DNA from 2 places in the Methylocystis heyeri genome. Region 2 is predicted to be linked to the other one. Evidence: riboswitches for the same ligand, from Rfam matches in the RefSeq annotation. Region 2 holds a riboswitch; the other holds the start of a gene.
What was found. Region 2 has a riboswitch for fluoride ahead of H2LOC_RS09245 (cation:proton antiporter). Riboswitches for the same ligand answer to the same signal wherever they lie in the genome.
Positions count from the first base shown of each region.

Region 1 (9,070 bases), 1.8 Mb from region 2:
CCGTCGATCATGATTTCGCCGGGATTGGAGCCGCCGGTCACGGTCACGAGCTGCTTGCCCCTTGGGCCCTGGGCGGCGAGAAGCTTGGCGGCGTCATAGACGGTGAGTTCGCCCACGCAGCTGAAGCGCAACACCACCAGCGCGCTGTCCTGGTTGGTGGGGTCTTCTCCGGCGTGCTCGACCTTGCCCGCGCAGGGGCGGCCCGCGGCGTCCTTCATCACCACCCTGCGCTGGACGAATTTGCCGATTTCCTCCTCCAGCACGCCCGGCGCAGACAGATCGGCGCTCGGGCGCTCGTTCATGGTTTCGGAGAACATCCGCTCGAGATCGGTGGCGAGAAAGCCCTCTTCGACGGTCCAGCCGCCGTCCTTGGCTATGAGCTTCGCCGTGGAAATATCCGGCGTATGCGCGGCGGCGGGCAATAAAAGCCCCAGCGAAAGCAGAACTACGGCGGCCAATCTCGTCCACAGCGGATTCATAAGGGCGTTTCCCTGGAGCTTGACGTTGCTTTGGCGCGCACAATGCCGCAAGCCAGGGCGCGCGACAAGGCGGGCAGGCGCGTCGGAGATTGCGGCGACGCCTTCGGATCGGCTAGAAAAGAGGGCGAATCCCGGCTGAGAGCGCATTCGGGCGAAAGTCGACCGGCTTTTGCGAAGGAAATGCGCTCCGACGCTTTTTATCGCGCGATATCTCACCGCCCGAACGATCTTCGTTCGAGGGATGAGCGCGCTGGAACGCCAGTTGAGGAGTTGTCCCGGTGCAGCGCGTTACCCTGACCATCGACGACGAGCTGATGGAGAGCCTCGACCGCTATATGGAGGCTTCCGGACATCAGAACCGCTCCGAAGCGGTTCGCGATCTCGTGCGCGCAGGATTGCTGCGGCAGCCGAAAACCGACGATCGCGCGAGACGCTGCATGGCGGCCCTGGTCTATGTCTACGACCACGAGACGCGGCAATTATCCAAGCGTCTGATGGACGACCACCACAGCCACACCAACCTCAGCATCGCTACTCTGCATGTCCACATCGACGAGGAGAGCTGTCTCGAAGTGTCGCTGCTTCGGGGACAAAAATCCGAGGTGGAGCATTTCGCCCAGCATGTCACCGGCGAAAGGGGCGTGCGCTATGGGCAGCTCGTGGTGATCCCTGCCAGCGCAGAGCGGCCCGGCGGCGGCCATGCCCATGATCACGCCGATGAACATGAGCACGAGCATTAGCTCGGCCTGCCGCCCGGTCGGCGCCCGCCCTGCTCTGGCGCAGGAAAAGATGTGACAAAAATGACACAAAGGCGGATTTTCCCACCCGATTTCGGGTTCAACCAATTGACGCGGAGGCCGTAGTAAGACGAAAGTTAGAAAAAAACATACGGGGGCGGAAAAGGTCATGAGCAGCCGTTGGTCAAAAGGGGTTTCGGCGGTCGCCCTGCTCTTGAGCGTCTCTTCGGCGATGGCCCAGGAAGCCTTGCCTCAGATCGAAATCGGCCGCTCCAAGCCCCATCCGGCCAAGCCCAGGCCCGCGCCCGCCGCCAAGCCGGCGGCGAGGGCCGAACCAGCTCCCGCTGCGCAGGTCGAAGCGGAGCCCGCGGCCGCGCCGGCGCCCCCGCCTTCGTCCGTCGTCGAGCAAGCCCAGGAAAGGTTCAACGCCACGCAGCGGGCGTCGAGCGAATTGTTCACGACAGGCAAAGAGATCAACGCGGTTCCTTTCGCAAGGCCCGGCGAGGCGCTGGAGACCGCTGTGCCCGGCCTCATGGTCACGCAGCACAGCGGCGAGGGCAAGGCCAATCAATATCAGCTTCGCGGGTTCCAGCTCGATCACGGCACCGACTTCGAGATCACGCTCGACGGCATGCCGCTCAACATGCCGACCCATGGCCACGGACAGGGATATGCGGACGCCAACTTCCTGATCCCGGAACTTTTCTCCTATGTCGTGGCCAGGAAGGGACCCTATTACGCCGACGAAGGCGATTTCTCCTCCGCGGGCGCCGTGCACATCTATTACAAGGACCAGGTTCCGAACGGCTATTTCTCCGCCACCGGAGGAAGCTTCGACTACGGCCGGCTGCTCGCGATCAACAACGACAAGCTCGGCGGCGGCAATCTGCTTCAGGCGATCGAGCTCGGCATATCCAACGGACCCTGGGTCATTCCGGACGCGGCCCACAAGATCAACGGCGTCATGCGCTGGTCGCAGGGCGGGCCCGAGAACGGCCTGTCCATCGACGCCATGGCCTACGCCAACCGCTGGCACGCCACCAACCAGATTCCGGAGCGCGCCGTCACCGAGGGCGTCATTCCGCTCTATGGCGTGATCGACCCCACCGACCGTGGCGACACCACCCGCTTCAGCCTTTCCGGGCGCTGGTCCGAGACCAATGCGGACAGCCATTCGTGGATCGAGGCCTTCGCCATCCACTCCACGCTCAACCTCTTCAATAATTTCGACTACTACCTGACGCAGCCGATCATCGGCGATCAGTTCCGACAGTTCGACCGCCGCACCATATTGGGGCTCAAGGGCGAACACGGCTGGAAATACGAGATAAACGGGCTTCCGATCGAAACCCGCATCGGCCTGCAGTCGCGCTACGACAACATCCGCGTCGGCATACAGGACTCTTATCAGACCGTGCCCTACGATCAGGTGACCAACAATCAGGTCGCCGAGGGGAACGTCGGCCTCTGGACCGACACCACGATCAAATGGACTCCCTGGCTCAAGACCGTGGCCGGCCTGCGCGGCGATTTCTTTTCGGCCAGCGTCGGCGACTATCAGAACCCGGTCGCAGCGCCGACCAATATGCCGTTCTGGACCATCGGCGCCCTGCCGATCTGGACCGGGCCCTGGAATTCAGGCTCCAAACAGGCTGTCGTCGACAGCCCGAAAGCCAGCGTCGTTCTCGGACCCTGGGAAAAAACGGAAGTCTTCCTCAATTTCGGCGAGGGATTCCATTCCAACGACGCGCGCGGGACGGTCACCACTCTGAGCCCGAGCGACGGCTCGCCGGTGGCGACGGTGCCCCTCCTCACCAAATCGCGCGGGGCCGAAATCGGCGCCCGCACCAAATTCATCGACGGGCTCGACTCCACCATCAGCTTCTGGTGGCTGAATTTCGACTCGGAGAGCGTGTTCGAGGGCGACACCGGCACGACCGTTTTCGGCCGCCCGAGCCGGCGCTACGGCATCGAACTCAACAACCGCTACACCTATTCCAGCTGGCTGCGGATCGACGCCGATCTCTCGCTGAGCCATGCCAGATATCGCGGCTGGGATACGGCGCAGTCGATCGCCTACGCCTCGCTGCTCACGCCCGACGCGATCGGCTATTTCACATATCTCGGCAATGCGCCCGGCAATTACATTCCCGAAGGGCCGCCGATCATCGCCCAGCTCGCCGTGGAGCTCGGCGAGCAAACCGGCTGGTTCGGCGCGCTGAAATTCAGGTTCAAGGGCGCCTATCCCTTGACCGAAGACGGATATTTCCGGGCGCCGGCGTCCGGCTGGCTCGATCTGCGCGGCGGCTACCGCTGGGACAACGGCTTAAAGCTCCAGCTCGACGCCTTCAACGTGCTGAACTCCAAATCCGACCAGATCAGCTACGCCTATGGATCGCTGCTGCCGAGCGATCCGCTCTATGCCGCCTGCTTCGGCGGCGTCGCTCCGGCCGCGGTCTGCGCCATCGGCCAGATGGACCGCCACTTCCATCCGATGGAGCCGCTGGCCTTGCGCGCGACCCTCTCCGGTCCGCTGTCGACCGGCGCCTTCGATCCGCTGTTCGGGCCCGGCGCTCCCAATATGAAATCCCCGCTCGACTTTTTGGCCTACGCCGAAGAGGACGCGCCCGCCCGCGTAACCAAGGGGCCGAGAACCGACGCCGCACCGCGCCCACAATGGACCGGATTCTACGCCGGCCTCAACGCCGGCGTGGGCTTTGGCGGCAATAGCGCCATGAATTACGCCAACCATCCGCTCGGCCCGGGCTTCGATCCCGCGCTCGCCCTGCTCTGGAACGGGAATTTCGGCGAGAGCAACGCCGCCTTCGTCGGCGGCGGACAGGCCGGCTTCAACTATCAATTGGCCAAGCGGGTCGTCGCGGGCCTGGAGACCGACATCCAGGGCGTCGCGGGGGGCAGCGGCGCGACGAGTTCGAACGGCGCAACCCCGAGCATCGCCGTCCCCGGCAATTTCCTGCTCGGAAGCCTCGCCGCTTCGCAGAGGCTCGATTTCCTGGGCACGGCGCGCGCGCGGCTCGGCTATCTCGTCACGCCGAGCGGCCTGTTCTACGCCACCGGCGGTCTCGCCTATGGCCATGCCACGCTGAGTTCCGCGAGCGAAATTCTCAACGCTGCGCCGGACGCCGCGATCGTAAACGTCTCGGGAGGCTCGAGCTATTTCTCCGACATGCGGGTCGGCTGGACCGTCGGCGGCGGGTTCGAATGGATGTTCACGCCGAACTGGAGCGCCAAGGCCGAATATCTCCGCTACGATCTCGGCTCGTTCGGCGCGCCGGCGCCGCTGACGGCGGTCGCGGTTCCTTCCGGCGCTATATCGAGCGCCGCCGTCACCAATATCCACGGGCGCGTGAACGGCCAGATCGTGCGGGCGGGACTCAATTATCATTTCGATTGGAGCGCGCCCGAGGCCGTGGCCGCCAGATATTGAGCCGGCGTCGAACGGTCGAACTCTTCATGCGCAAGCGCATGTCCGCTTTTGCGCAAATGCGCTGCATATTCCGCCGCCTTGTGGAAAGGCGGCGGAATCTATTGACAAGATGCTGACGGTCCTGTCTAAGTTCTTAACGGCGATGGAGTTCGCCGTATAACCGCCCGAACCTCGATGCAGTGAACGGGCTGATGACTCCTACCAGCAAACAGCACGGTAGAAGTCTATGCAGAATTCAAAAATCCTGCGTGAAAGCATAAATGCGACGCCGTCCGACAAGGCGGCGACGGCTCGGCTGTCCGCCGCCGATCGACCAAAGGCGATACAGGCGGTCGACAACAGGCCCCTGCAGGGATGGCGTTTCTGGCTGTTCAACGCGGTATTGGCTCTGGGCAATATCGTCGTGCTCTCCAATGTGCCGGGCTACACCTCGGTCGCCCCATATGTTGCGGGAAGCCTCGGCGGCGTCACCCCGAGTTTCGGCTCCTGGGCGACGACGGACCATATGGTCGGCCTCGCGCTCGGACTTCCCTTCGCACGCTGGTTCTCCGCGCGTTTCGGCGATTATCGCGCCTATGCCGTCGCCTTCGTTCTCTACGCCTTCGCCTCTCTTTTGTGCGCCTCCAGCGAAACCCTGTGGCTGTTTCTGCCGGCGCGAATAGCGCTCGGCTTCGTCGGCGGCGTCATACTTCCGATCGGACAAGCACTCGCGCTGGGCGAGGTTCCAGAGCGCTTTCGCACGCTCATGGTCGGATTCTGGGGCGTCATGAGCATGACGCCTTTCACCATAGGCGTCGCCATCGCCACCTGGTACGCCGAATTCGCGAGCTGGCGCATGCTGTTCATCTCGAACATCGTCGTGTCGCTGCTGGTTGCGGCCGTCGTCGCGTCGCTGCTTTACGGGCGCGGCTTCGCGCGCAAGATCTCGCGTTTCGACATTACGGGAAGCATCCTCCTCGTCGCGATCGTCTATGGGACCCAGACCATCTTCAACATGGGCAATGATTTCGACTGGCTGGCGTCGCCGATATTGCAGTTCGCGCTGATCGTCGTCGCGATCGCCCTGCCCTCCTTCGTCATATGGGAGCTGAGCGAGCGCCGCCCCGTGCTCGATTTGCGCCTCTTCGCCCATCGCAACTACGCCATCGCCACGACCTGTTCGGTGTTCGGCTTTCTCGTCATCCAGGGCCTGCTGTCGCTCGAGATCGGGCAGTTGCAGTTGCTCAACGGCTATTCGTCCTCGCTCGCCGGCCTCGTCTATCTCGGCATGATCATCCTCGCCGCGCCCTTCGTGTCGATCATGCACGAACTCAACCGCAAGATCGACGTCCGGCTGGTGTCGTTTTTCTGCTTCGTCGGCCTCGCCGTGACCCTCACCTGGTTCGGCCTGTTCGACAAGCTCGCCTCTTTCGATCAGGTCTTCTGGCCGTTCCTGTTTTACGGCTTCTTCATCGCGTGTTTTTTTGCGCCTCTGGCGGCGCTGGCGATGCAGGGGCTTTCGGGATCGCAGCTGATCAGGGCGGCGGAAGAGCTCGCCTTCCTGCGCACGGTCGCCGGCTCCTTCGGCATTTCGCTGATGGCCGTGATTCAATTTCGCCGACAGCCCTTCCATCAGCTCGAGCTCGCGGACCATCTTGGAGGACGACGCTTCGCTTCGCTGGATCTTCTCGGCCAATTGACGGGCAAACTGCAGGACGCCGGCGTCAGCGCCGCCGCCATGAACAAACAGCTTGGGAAACTCATGAAGGAGCAATCTGCGCTATTGGGATTGAACGACGTTTTCCTTTTCGGCGCCGTCGTATTCGTGGCGCTGGCCGCTCTCATATGGTTCGCCCGGCCGACGCCGATCGCGCCATTCCGGCGCAAGGAGGAGTTGCGGCGTCTGAAGGCCGAGGAGTTGATGGAACAGCCATGAAGCGGCTTAGATCTGCAATCAGCCTCGGCGCCCTCGCCCTGGCGGGCTCGGGCTGCGCCCCGACCGGAAACGAAGAGCGCGCCGAATTCATCGCGCCGCCGGCCATGGAACATACGCTTCAGCAAAGCGGCGCCGGGCCGGCTCAGTGGCCGACCCATGAATGGTGGCGCCAGTTCAAGAGCGCGGAGCTCGATCGCCTGATCGAAACGGCGCTCGCGGAAAACCAGAACCTGAAACGATCGATCGATCGGCTGAAACAGGCCGATGCGATGACCCAGATCGAAGGTTCGAAACTGCTGCCTTTCGTGGGCTCCGATTGGGGGATGCGGCAGAACCGCATTCCGAGCCACGGCGTCGTGGCCTCGTATAATCCGGCCATCGCGGGCCAGGAAAAAACGATGGCCTACATCAACCCGATGTCGATGTATTACGAATTCGACTTCTGGGGAAAGAACAGGGCGACGCTCGACGCCGCGCTGGGAGAGCGCGCGGCGCAACAGGCGGAGCTCGCCGAGACCCAGCTCGTGCTCACGACGGCTATTGCGCGCGCCTATTTCCGTGGCCTCGCCGCGGAGCGCCAGCTCCAGCTCGCACGGGAGATGGTCCGGCTTCGCCGCGAGGCGCTGACCATCGCCGAAACACGCTTTCGCACCGGCCTCGACATCGAAGACGCGACCGCTTCGGCCCGCGTCGATCTCGAAAACGCGCTCAAGCGTGAGGCGGGCGTCGCCGCTTTGCTGGCGCTGCAGCAGGATCTGGCGGCTCGCCTGAGCGGCCAGGGACCGGATGCGGGACGCGGCCTGTTCGCCTCCGGACGGGTCGCTGCGCCGAGCGCGCCGCCGCTGCCCAAAGCGCTTCCGGTCGAGCTGCTCATTCACAGGCCCGACCTCTCCGCCGCGATGCATCGCGCGGAAGCTGCGGCCCAGCGCATACACTACGCCAAGGCGGAGTTTCTGCCTTCGGTCAATATGACGATACTGACCGGTCTCGAAGCTTCGCAGCATTCGACCCATATCGACAAGCTCGGAACCTACCTGTTCCGCGCCTCGGCGTTCAATTACATCGTGCAGCCGGGATTCCATCTGCCCTTGTTCGAAGGCGGCCGCCTGAGCGGACGGCTGGAGGAACGGCGCTCGGAATATGACGAAGCGGTCGACGGCTATAATGAAACGCTGCTGCATGCGGCGCAGCAGGTCGCGGACAGTCTCGTAAACGTCAAGCAGACCCACGAAGTGGTCGACGCTCAGGCGCGTCTCGTCGCCGCCAGCAAGGCCAAGCTGGACCTCGCCCGGGTGCGCTGGAACAACGGCTTGAAGGATCGCCGCGAGATCATCGGCTATGGCCACGACGCGCTGCAGGAGGCCTATGTCCAGCGCGCTCTCGAGGCCGATCATCTCTCGGCGCGGGTCGATCTGATCCAGGCTTTGGGCGGCGGTTACGAACAGGGCCCCAATCCCGGCGATATTCGCATCGTTCCGGAAGACGACGGCCTTTCGCCTTACGTCAACTTCATCGAGTCCTTCGGCGGAGGCTGATTTGCGCGCAAACCTCTCGTCGTGAGACGGGCGCCGGACAAAATGGGGTGATTTTCGAACGAGCAGGGTCGACCATACATGTCGCTTAACCGAAAACAGATTCGCAGCCGCAGAAACATCGGATTGGCCGGCGTCGCCGCAGTCGCCCTGGCGGCCGGGCTGTATTTTGCGGGAAACTGGGCGGCCAAAGGCCGCTTCGAAGTTCAGACCGACAACGCCTTCGTGACAGGCAACCTCATTCCGGTTTATGCGGACGCCACCGGCGTCGTGGCCGAAGTCCTGGCGGAAGAAACCCAAAACGTAAAGCGCGGCGATCTCCTGGTTCGGCTCGACGGACAAAGGGCGCAAGCGGCGCTCGAGCAGGCGAGCGGCGAGCTTGCGCGCGCAGTGCGCACGGTGGGCGCCCTTTATGAGAACCGGCGCCAATCCTGCGAAAAAATCGCTTCGCGCATCGCCCTGCGGGACAGGTCGCGCCACGATCTCGCTCGCTATCAGCAGGCGTCCCCGAGCGGGTCGGTCTCGCAACAGGTGCTGCAGAATGCGCGCGATCAGCTCGCCGCGCTCGAGGCGGATGTGCGCGAAGCGCGCGCGGACACGCAGTCGATCGAAGCCAGGGTCGCGAATGTGACGCCCTCGACCCATCCCGACATCGTGACCGCGAAGGCCAAATATCTGGAAGCCTATATCGAATTCGCCCGGCAGGCGGTGAAGGCGCCGGCCTCCGGCTATGTCGCCAAACGCAAAGCCCAGATCGGCGACCGTGTGCGTCCAGGCGATCAGATCCTGACCATCGTGCCGCTGGATCACCTGTGGATTGAGGCGAATCTGTGGGAAAACTCGATGGCGAAAGTGCGCCCGGGCCAACCGGCCAAAGTCGTCGTCGACCTCTATGGCCGCAGCGTCGTCTATCACGGCAAGGTCGAAGGCCTGACTCCCGGTTCGGGCAGCGTGTTCGC
Region 1 covers NZ_CP046052.1:3,829,247-3,838,316, reverse strand. Annotated here, with positions in the region: gene H2LOC_RS17215 (HupE/UreJ family protein) at 1-479, opposite strand, end outside; gene nikR (nickel-responsive transcriptional regulator NikR) at 758-1,219, shown strand; gene H2LOC_RS17205 (TonB-dependent receptor domain-containing protein) at 1,386-4,664, shown strand; fluoride riboswitch at 4,794-4,872, shown strand; gene H2LOC_RS17200 (MFS transporter) at 4,891-6,579, shown strand; gene H2LOC_RS17195 (efflux transporter outer membrane subunit) at 6,576-8,114, shown strand; gene H2LOC_RS17190 (HlyD family secretion protein) at 8,193-9,070, shown strand, end outside.
Region 1: another riboswitch for fluoride. It lies ahead of H2LOC_RS17200 (MFS transporter); the one in region 2 lies ahead of H2LOC_RS09245 (cation:proton antiporter).

Region 2 (9,070 bases):
GTGCAATTCGTGGGGCTCAAGCCGGTCTATGTTCGCCACATGCTAGAAGGCCTCGCGATGGCGGCAAACAACCGCCGAAGGTTTGGCTGGGGTGGCGTGCTAAGATTGATTGCGGCTGCCATTGAGCGGCACGACGAGCCGATCGATCCAACAACGCTTTTCGATGGTGACGACCGAGATTGGGGTTGGGCAAGCGTAAAGACAGCCGAATTACTGGCCGCCGGCTTGCGTCAGGGGGCCGAGGGCATCGCGTTCGAGCATGCCACTCAGGTTCGTTCGATCGTTGAAAAGCTCATTCGGATTGCTCCCAATGAGCCCGAGATCGAGGACTTTGAGGAACGATATCGGCGCGACCCGTTCTTCGCGGCCCAAGCGACGCTGCGTGGTTTGGCTGTCGAGCTGTGCATCCTCATGATGTTCTGGCTCAGCAAAGACCGGTCGTCACCGTTGGGGGCAGAGCCGGGAAATGCGTTGAGCAATTCGCCCAACGTCCGCGATTTCTTCGTGGGTCAGCTGGCGGATCGCAAGGCGTCCGGCCGTATCCCGCGCGCGGTCATGGGCCGCTACCTGTTCTATCTGTTTTATTTCGGCGAGGACTGGCTCAGGGCCCACCTGGGCTCACTGTTTCCGCAAGAAAATGAAGCTTTGCGCGGCGCGGCTTGGCACGGACATCTAGCGCACGATCAGCAGCCAATCCTCGATCTAGTGCCGGAACTCCGTCTTTGCCTCACCGAAGAGATCGCGCGCCTTGCCGATACCGGCGATCAGCTTGACCGAGAATTCCGCCGGGAACGGTTCGCCGATTACATGATGGTCCTGTATCTTTGGGGCGGTCTTCCTGACGATTTGCTGGAAAGCTTCTGGGAGCAGGCCTCATCCGCGGTCCGTCAACACTGCATGTGGTATTTGGGTACGCAGTTGGACGCTCCTAGTATGCCTGACGCGATGCGTACGCGTGGTTTTGCTTATTGGGAGCGCCGTCTTGATGCCGCTCGGCGCTCCGATAATCCCGATCCTTTTCGCGCCGAGTTAGGCGCCATCGGCCAATGGACGTTCCGCAATCGCATCGATGATCATTGGCTCGCCAATCAGCTATTCGAGATGTTGCACGCCGGCTTTGTGCCCACCGATGCCTTCAGCGTCGTGGACTGGCTCGCGGAGATCGTGCCGCGAGATGTCGACCGCGCGGTTAAGATTTTGTCCGCTTTGCTCAGGAATCCGCGCATCGATCAGTGGGCCTACATGACCCAACAAGTACCCATCCGCACCATCCTCGCCGAGGGCCTTGCGCACGGCACGCAGGAGACCATCAGCAGAGTGCACGAGTTGATCGGCTTCCTATCGTCCGTAAACGAGACCAGCTATATGGATCTTATCCAACCACCCACCGATGAATGAGGCCGCGGCCTGCCTCTTTGGCTCAGAGGCAAGGCAGCGTCGCGGAAGGTCCGCCTTTGGCGCATTGGCGAAATTCGAACTGACCCACTACCGGGCCTCCTAACACCGATTCAATCCGAACCGGTAATTCTCCAAGAGGCGTTGTGGCCCACCCTTCGAGACGCCCGCTGCGCGGGTCTCAGGGTGAGGGACCTGGTTTTTTCGACACGGCCGCGCGGGCAATTTTCCGCGCGGCCGCCGTCGAAAACTTAAGAACGCACTTCGGTGTCTTCCAGCGCTTCCACCACCTCGGCCTCATGCACGGGCGTATGCAATTCGGTCTCGTCCTTGGGCAGCAGATGCCGCGGGAGATAGAATCTGTTGGCGATCAGGGTCGGAATCACCGCCGTGCCGATGATGGCCGCGACCAACGCGGAATATTGGCCTTCGTCGATGATCTTGTTGGACAGGCCGAACAGCGCCGAAATGGTGCCGAAGGTGAGGCCCGAGGCCATCAGCAGGGTCGTGTACATGGCGTCCTTGTGAGGAGCCTTGAAAGCGCGCGCGACCGGATAGACGCTGACCACCTTGGTCGCCATTTCCACCGCGACCAAAGCGATGACCCCGAAAGGCGCCATGATCACCGTCGGGATCGAGACGAAATATCCCGCGCGGATAAAATAGAAAGGCGTCAGCAGGCCCATGGTGATCGCGCGCAGGCGCTTGACCAGCGCAGCGTCGCGCCCGACGCTCCCCGCCAGCGCCATGCCGACCAGATAGGCGGGCAGAACCGCTTCGCTTCCGGCCCAGACCGCCAGCGAGCCCAGCGCCATGAGGCAGAAGAACAGGAACTTGGCCTCGAACTCGGAAGGCTTGCCGCCGAACATCGCATAGGCGCGAGGCGTGATCCTCGGCAGGCCGACGAAGGCGCCCGCCAGCACGGCGGCGAAGAGAAGTGTCTTCCAGGTGAAGGGCGCAAAGACGAGGCCGAGCGTCACCACCGTGCCGAGGTCGGTGATGAAACAGGCGGCGAGAATGGTTTTTCCATATTCGACGCGGTTGAAGCCGAACTCCATCATCACCGTATAGACGACGGCGACCGAAGTGGCCGCAAGGGCGATGCCCGCCAACAGCGCGGGCGAGTTCTCCCAGCCGAGAAGATAATGCGCCGTGGCCCAGCAGCCGACCGACGGAAGCACGAAAGCTGCGACGCCGATAGCGGCGGATTCCTTCCATTTCAGCCGGAAGACGTCGGGGTCGAGCTCGGCGCCGGCGAGGAAGGTGAGCATGATCGCGCCTATGCCCGCCAGGGTCTTCACCCAGTAATCCTGAACGGAGAAGGCGGAATAGGCTCCGAAGGCGGCGAGGATCGACCCCACGACCATGCCGACGAGAATTTCGACGAGCGCCGAAGAAAGACGATATCTATGAGCGATGATGCTGGCCACGAGGGCCAGCCCGAACACCAGCGCAACCTGCGCCCAAATCCCGGCCATGTTGGTTTTCTCCCTATTTGTTCAGCGGACGTCGCTATTTATTGAAAAGGATGAGCGCCGATCGCCCTCGGCGAAGAGACGCGCGCAAGGGCCGGCGCGATCGGAAGCGAAGCCTCCGCGCCGACGGCGCTCTCGCGCCTTCTTTGAAGGCGCGTCGAAGACGATTGAGTTTTTGGGGCGCTGGTTTCGAGGCACAAAAACGGACTCCTGGCGCGAGAATCAACCAGGAGTCATCAGCCCCGAGGGCGGTTAAAGGCGAACTCCATCGCCTTGCACCCATCTAAGCTCAAGTCGCGTCTTTTTGTCAATTTTTTGATGGAGCGATGACTATTCGGTCGGCGATGAGGAGACCTGCACGGCCGCCCCGGCGCTCGTCGTGACCAGTTGAAGCTCCGCCTCCGTCCACACCGCTGTCCCCGTGAATGTCGGCGCCCCAGTGCTGTCCAGCGGCGCCGGCGCGAAGGCAGGGTTGGCATAATTCGCCCTGGGCCGGGTGTAACGCACCTGCCATTGCTGATTTGCCCCGGCCTTTTGCAGGCCGGCAAGCGTCATTTTGGGCCCTGCCTGATCCGCTTTCGTAGCAATGTCGATGTAAGTGCGGCTTACGAGGACATTGCGGGAGCTCGCCAAGGGGGCGCCGTCGTTGCTGGCCAGAATGACCGTGGCGAATTTATTCGTATTGGTCGTCGGGAAGCGCAAGACCTTGAGTCCGGCCGGCGCATTCCTGTCGAAATTGCCGCTGAAGGCTTCGGCTTGGGGCGACGAAACGGTCAGTTGCTGGCGCGCGACATCCTTGATGATCTGCCCGGTGTCCGAGACCAGAGGATTGGTCGGCAAAGTCGTCATATACTTTGCGCTCGCCTGGGTCCCGGGCACGGTTCCATAGGCTTTGCGGATGGCGGAGATATCCGCCCAGCCCGGCTTGGGCAGATATTTCGCCTTGGGCGGCCATTGCCCGGCGTCGTTGGTCCCGTCGGGCGAGTAAGGCGCGTCGACATAGATCGTGATCGGCGATGTGGACGGGGCGATCATGCCGTTGCGGAAGATCAGGCCGGCGGTCCGCATATGATCGAGCTTTTGCCCGTCCTGCCACAACCAGCCGAGATAATTGTTGTAATTGTCCGAGGCGGAATCGGGGTCCCGGGTGAGCGGAAACTCCTCGGCTTCCTTCACGCCCCAGCCATCCGCGCCCATGCCCAGGACGACATTGCTGTCGTCGATATAGAGGTTTCCGCCCTGGGTCGCCGAATACCAGGCGAAAGACGACCAATTGTGCAGGCTGCCATATGCGGCGGTGGCCACCATCATCATGCTGCGATGCATGGTGTCATTGGCCGTGTTGGCAGGGTCGTACCAGTCGAGCATATTGACTTCGCCGATCATCTGCGGCCGATCGACGAAAGCCTTTTGCGACGAAACCTCATATACGAAGTCGTTCAACACCCCTTCCGAAACGCCTTCGGAAGCATATCTGTGGCGTTGGCTGTCGGACCGCGTGAATCCTTCGACCACGAACGGGTCCATATAGGTGTGGTTGTCGCTATGCGACGACAGGTCGTGATCGAGCCTGGCGTCATCCTCGCTGCGCCACAGATTGGAAAAGCTCAGATTGATCGCATAACCGAGCGAAGCGATCTTCTGTTTCATTCGTTGGATGAATTTCTGATCGAGGCCGGTCAGAAAGGCGATAGCCTGCTGCTGTCGCGTGCTGGATCCGTTGACTGCCTGATACAAGTTGGTTCTGCTCTGCCCGCTGAACGCGTACCATGCCGACTGGATTTCGTTGTTGAAATAGATGATGGCGCCGAGGCTGGGCGGGAACGGGACGACCCCGCCGTCCGAATTGACGAGCCCGTCGAAATGATGTGCGTTTGCAAAAAGATAATAGGATGAAGACTCGTTGACGACCTCCATCGTCGCGACTTGCGTATTCTGGCCGTAGGCCAATGCGGAATAGGGGTTGACGTGCGTCAGCAGCGTTCCGACGAACTCCTCGTAGAGACGCGCGCTGCGCTCGTCGATGGCCGGCAGGAATTTCCATTTGTCGAACGTATTTTGCCAATAGCCGTTGCCATAGGTGGAGCCTGTGCCGGCATAGCCGCCGGTATCAATGTTGAACAGGTAATTGCCCCAATTGTTCATCGCAGAAATGGCGTTGCGCCAATTGGCGTCATCGGAGGAGTTGACGCTGTAGATCGCCTGATCGGCGGGCGTGAAGGTTCTGCCGAACTCAATGCTCATCATCAGGTAAATGCCGTTGCGCTGCAGTTCGGCGTTTAGAAAATCGAACCGATCCCATGCTCTCGCGTCGGCGCCGGATGGATAGGCGCGGCTCGTGCCCTGGGGAAATCCATTGCTGTCGTAACCATACGTCGCGAGAGATTCGATCGGCGTCTTACCGCCCTGAGTATTCAAATAATTGTTGTTGTCTTCAGACATCAGCATCTTGTGCCAGCGCACCAGATTGACGCCGCGCGCCGCAAGATTCTTAGCGAAGGCGGCGGCAGTGGCGTGATCGGGGTAGAATTCGACCAGATCCACACCCCAGAAACGCACCTGCTTCCCGCTTGGATCGATAAAGTTCTGGTTCTGGATCGTCAGCTTTGGCAAAGACGCCGGCGTCTGCGCGACCGAGACCCCAGATATAAAACTGAAAGCAAATGAAAAAACAATTCGCGACATGTTTTGCATGATTACTTCTCCGCGTGCGTATGATGCTGCGCGTAATGTAAATGCTACAACATTACTCAAGACGTTAGACTATCAATTCGGGTTGTCAATTGGTCATTTTGGCTCATGTTTTCTACAATTGTATAATTATTATATTTATTCAAATAGATTTCGATATTACAGAGCTATATCATGCTAATTTTAAACAAGCTGCAATTGCGGCAGACGCCTTTAAAGCTAAAACCGACCCGTCCTCGCTCGTGCAACCGCCTCTGCGCCGGACGCGAGACCTTACGCGACGGCCAAACCGGGCTTTGTTTCAGGGCGGGGACATCGGTTCGCAGCGCGGCGCATTCACCGCCGGGACGACGCCTTGGCGGCAGGCCGGTTTTGCGGAGGCCGGGGAGGCGCGGATGACGCCTGAGCCGCGGGCGCGGCGGCGTCTGCGGGCGTTGCGAGCGGGGACGCAAATTCGACGGGGCCGATCTGATCGAGAGCGAGGCGCAACGGCGCATCGGAAATCCGTATCAGCCCTTCGCCCTCCGATTCGAGATCCAGCGTGATCTCTATCGCGGTCGCCATCGCGAAAGCGAGAACGACAATGGTTGCGGATGCAACCCGGTTTCGCGGGCCGGAAAATCCGTAGCTCAGGAATACGACCGAAAGCCAGAACACCATCGTCGCCACGAAAAGCCACTGCACGCCGCCGGCGTCGCCCGAATATCTCAGCCACCGGAACGAGGCGAGCTCGTTGGAAAGGGCAAGCGCGGAAGAACGCAACCAGGTTTCGCGGTCGGTTGCGGGATGCAGATCGAGAAGAGAGACCTGAAGCCGGTTTATGCCCATGCCTTTGCGGGCGTCGTTGGGCTTGAATCCCTCCGCAGCGGCGTGATCGATCCTTTCAATGCCTCTGGCGACGAGGTAGCGCAGCAGTTCCCGGCTCTCTTTCGCCGGCGGACCGTATTTGGCCAGCATGGCGTCGAGCGCCATTATTTTTCCCGCGCTGTTCTCGAGTTCGTTGGCTCTTTTCTCGAAGCTCGAATTGGCCGAGGCGATGATGAGGCCCAGCGTCAAGGTGGAGAGAGCGACCAGCATCTCCCTCGCCTCCTCGATCAGCTCGCGGTTTCGGCCGGCGATCGCGCTTTGAGGCAGAAGGCGCGCGATTATGAAGCCGGCGAGCGCGGCTCCGATGAAACACAGTAAGGCGACAAGGCCGGTTGCGACGGGATTCACGGGAAGCGCCTTCGAGGTGTAACGGATATCGGCGGGCTGCATCGGATTTGCCGGCCGCCTCGATCACGAGTCCGGGCGAAACCTTAAAGCCGCGTAAACCCGTTTCGGAAAGCCGCGCCGCAGCCCCTCGAGACTCATCCTCGCGGCGGATGGGAGAAGACGATCCCCTTGATTTCCTCGATGCGCGCGGGCGATACGCCCTCGACCCTGCGGCTCTCGCCCGATTTTAGGACGATCCGCAGAACGTGGCCGGACTCGCTGTCGTAATCGGGAGCCAAACCGTCGATTTCAGCGAAAGGAAGCGTTTCCCGGCGTTCGAAGCGGCCGAAGAGCGCATCGAAAACGAAGCGTCGGCGGAAAACGAATTCGCGCGCGCCGGCGTCGATTTCGACGAAGCGCGCAGGCATCAGCAAAAAGAAAAGCAATACGAGACCGAAAAGCCAGACATGTTTGTCGCCGGCCCTGTCATAGAAGGCGAAGGCGATCCCGAGCGCAATGGCCAACGCCAGAAAGGTCATCCAGAAATTCGGCCGCGACACCGTCATTGCGTCGGACTGCTTTCCTGAATCGGTCATCTCGCGCCCCTGCGACGAAGAAATCGAAGGGGGTCAGCATAACGCGCCGGGTCCCGAATGGAAGCGGCGAAGGGAGATTGAACCCTGCCGGGGTCGGCGAGGCAAACGCCGGGCGCCGCCCCCGCGTCTGCAGTCCGGGCGTGCCGCTACTGGCAATTCTCCCGGTACCAGCGGCAATTGCCCTCGCCTTCTTCGCCGAGCTCATGCTTGTGCATGCAGGCTTTTCTCAGCTCCTCGCAACGCGCCGATCCATATGCGCCTTCTTCTGGATCAGTTCTGTCGCGGCGCGGCGGCTCCACGACCACCTGCGCAAAGGCCAGGGCCGGCGCCGCCACGCAGGCCGCGAGGGCGAACGCCAGGACATGTTTACGCATCGGCTTTCTCCTGCAATCCCAGCCGCAGGAGATAACCAGCCTTGCTCGGTAATGTTCCATGCCGTTTTTATGTTCCGGCAGACCGGCTTCGAACCGGCGAGGAAAGGATCCGCCGGTCCGCCTGGAACCCCGCCGTCACTCGCTGGTCTTCTTGTCTTTCGCCGCATCCATCAGCCGCTTCTCGTCCTCGGGCGTCAGCTTGGGGCGATCGATCGTCAGCGCGATCTTGTTGATTTTGCCGTTGAAAGCGAAGGGCGGCTGGTAATCGACGTCGTTGACGCCGGTCAGCGTATCCGAGCCGATGTCGAGGCTTTCGTCGAATTGCAGGATGAAGGGGATCGAGCGCTCCATCTTCTGGCTCGCGACTTCCTTGCCGTCGATCTTCAGCACGCCGGTCCCTCCGCGCCCGATGCCGCTGACACTGCCGAACTGGAGCGTGCCTATGCCCAAACCGTCGTATTTGAAATCGAATTCGATCTCGTGATGTCCAGGCGAAAGCTGCGGGCCCTCCCAGCGCTCGCGCTTCAGATCCACGAGATTCCAAAGGAAAACCGGCTTGCCTTTGAGGATGTAGAAGCCATAACCGCCGAAGCGCCCGCCCTGGGTGATGAGCATGCCGTCGCCGCCGCCCTTGGGAACTTCTATGTCGGCCTTGAAGTTGTAGGATGCGTTCAGGATCGACGGGGCGTCGCCGTTGGGAATGCCCGTCATCGGCTCGGTCCAGGCGAACTCGTTTCGGCCGGCGGTGATGCTGGGCTTGGGCGTGATGGCGCGGGCGACGAGCGAATTATCCAGCGGGAAGACCTGATATTTCTTGGCCTCCTGCGTGAACAGCTTTTGAAGCTCCTTCAGCTTCTTGGGGTTCTTCGCGGCGAGGTCCTCGGTCTGGGTCCAGTCGTTGCGGAGGTCGTACAGCTCCCAGGGCAGCGCCATGAGATCCACTGGCGGGGCCAGATTTTCCCATGGGTAGCGGGAGACTTTGGTGCTGGCGATCCAGCCGTCGCTGTAGATGGCGCGGTCGCCCATCATTTCGAAATATTGGGTCTTGTGCCGGCTGGACGCGTCGGCGTTGTTGGCGTCGAAGGTGTACATCAGGCTGACGCCTTCGATCGGAGCCTGCTTGACGCCGTCCACGGTCTCCGGCGCCCTTATATGTGTCGCCTCCAGAATGGTCGGCGCAATGTCGATCATGTGATGAAACTGGTTACGGACGCCGCCCTTGTCCTTGATGACCGCCGGCCATGAGATCGCCATGCCCTGACGCACGCCGCCGAAATGCGAGGCGATCTGCTTGGTCCAGGAGAAGGGCGTATCCAGCGCCCAGGCCCACGGCACCGCCATGTGG
Region 2 covers NZ_CP046052.1:2,025,011-2,034,080, forward strand. Annotated here, with positions in the region: gene H2LOC_RS09240 (hypothetical protein) at 1-1,398, shown strand, start outside; gene H2LOC_RS09245 (cation:proton antiporter) at 1,647-2,873, opposite strand; fluoride riboswitch at 3,091-3,152, opposite strand; gene H2LOC_RS09250 (hypothetical protein) at 3,201-5,483, opposite strand; gene H2LOC_RS09255 (bestrophin-like domain) at 5,898-6,818, opposite strand; gene H2LOC_RS09260 (hypothetical protein) at 6,911-7,351, opposite strand; gene H2LOC_RS09265 (hypothetical protein) at 7,498-7,725, opposite strand; gene H2LOC_RS09270 (arylsulfatase) at 7,861-9,070, opposite strand, start outside.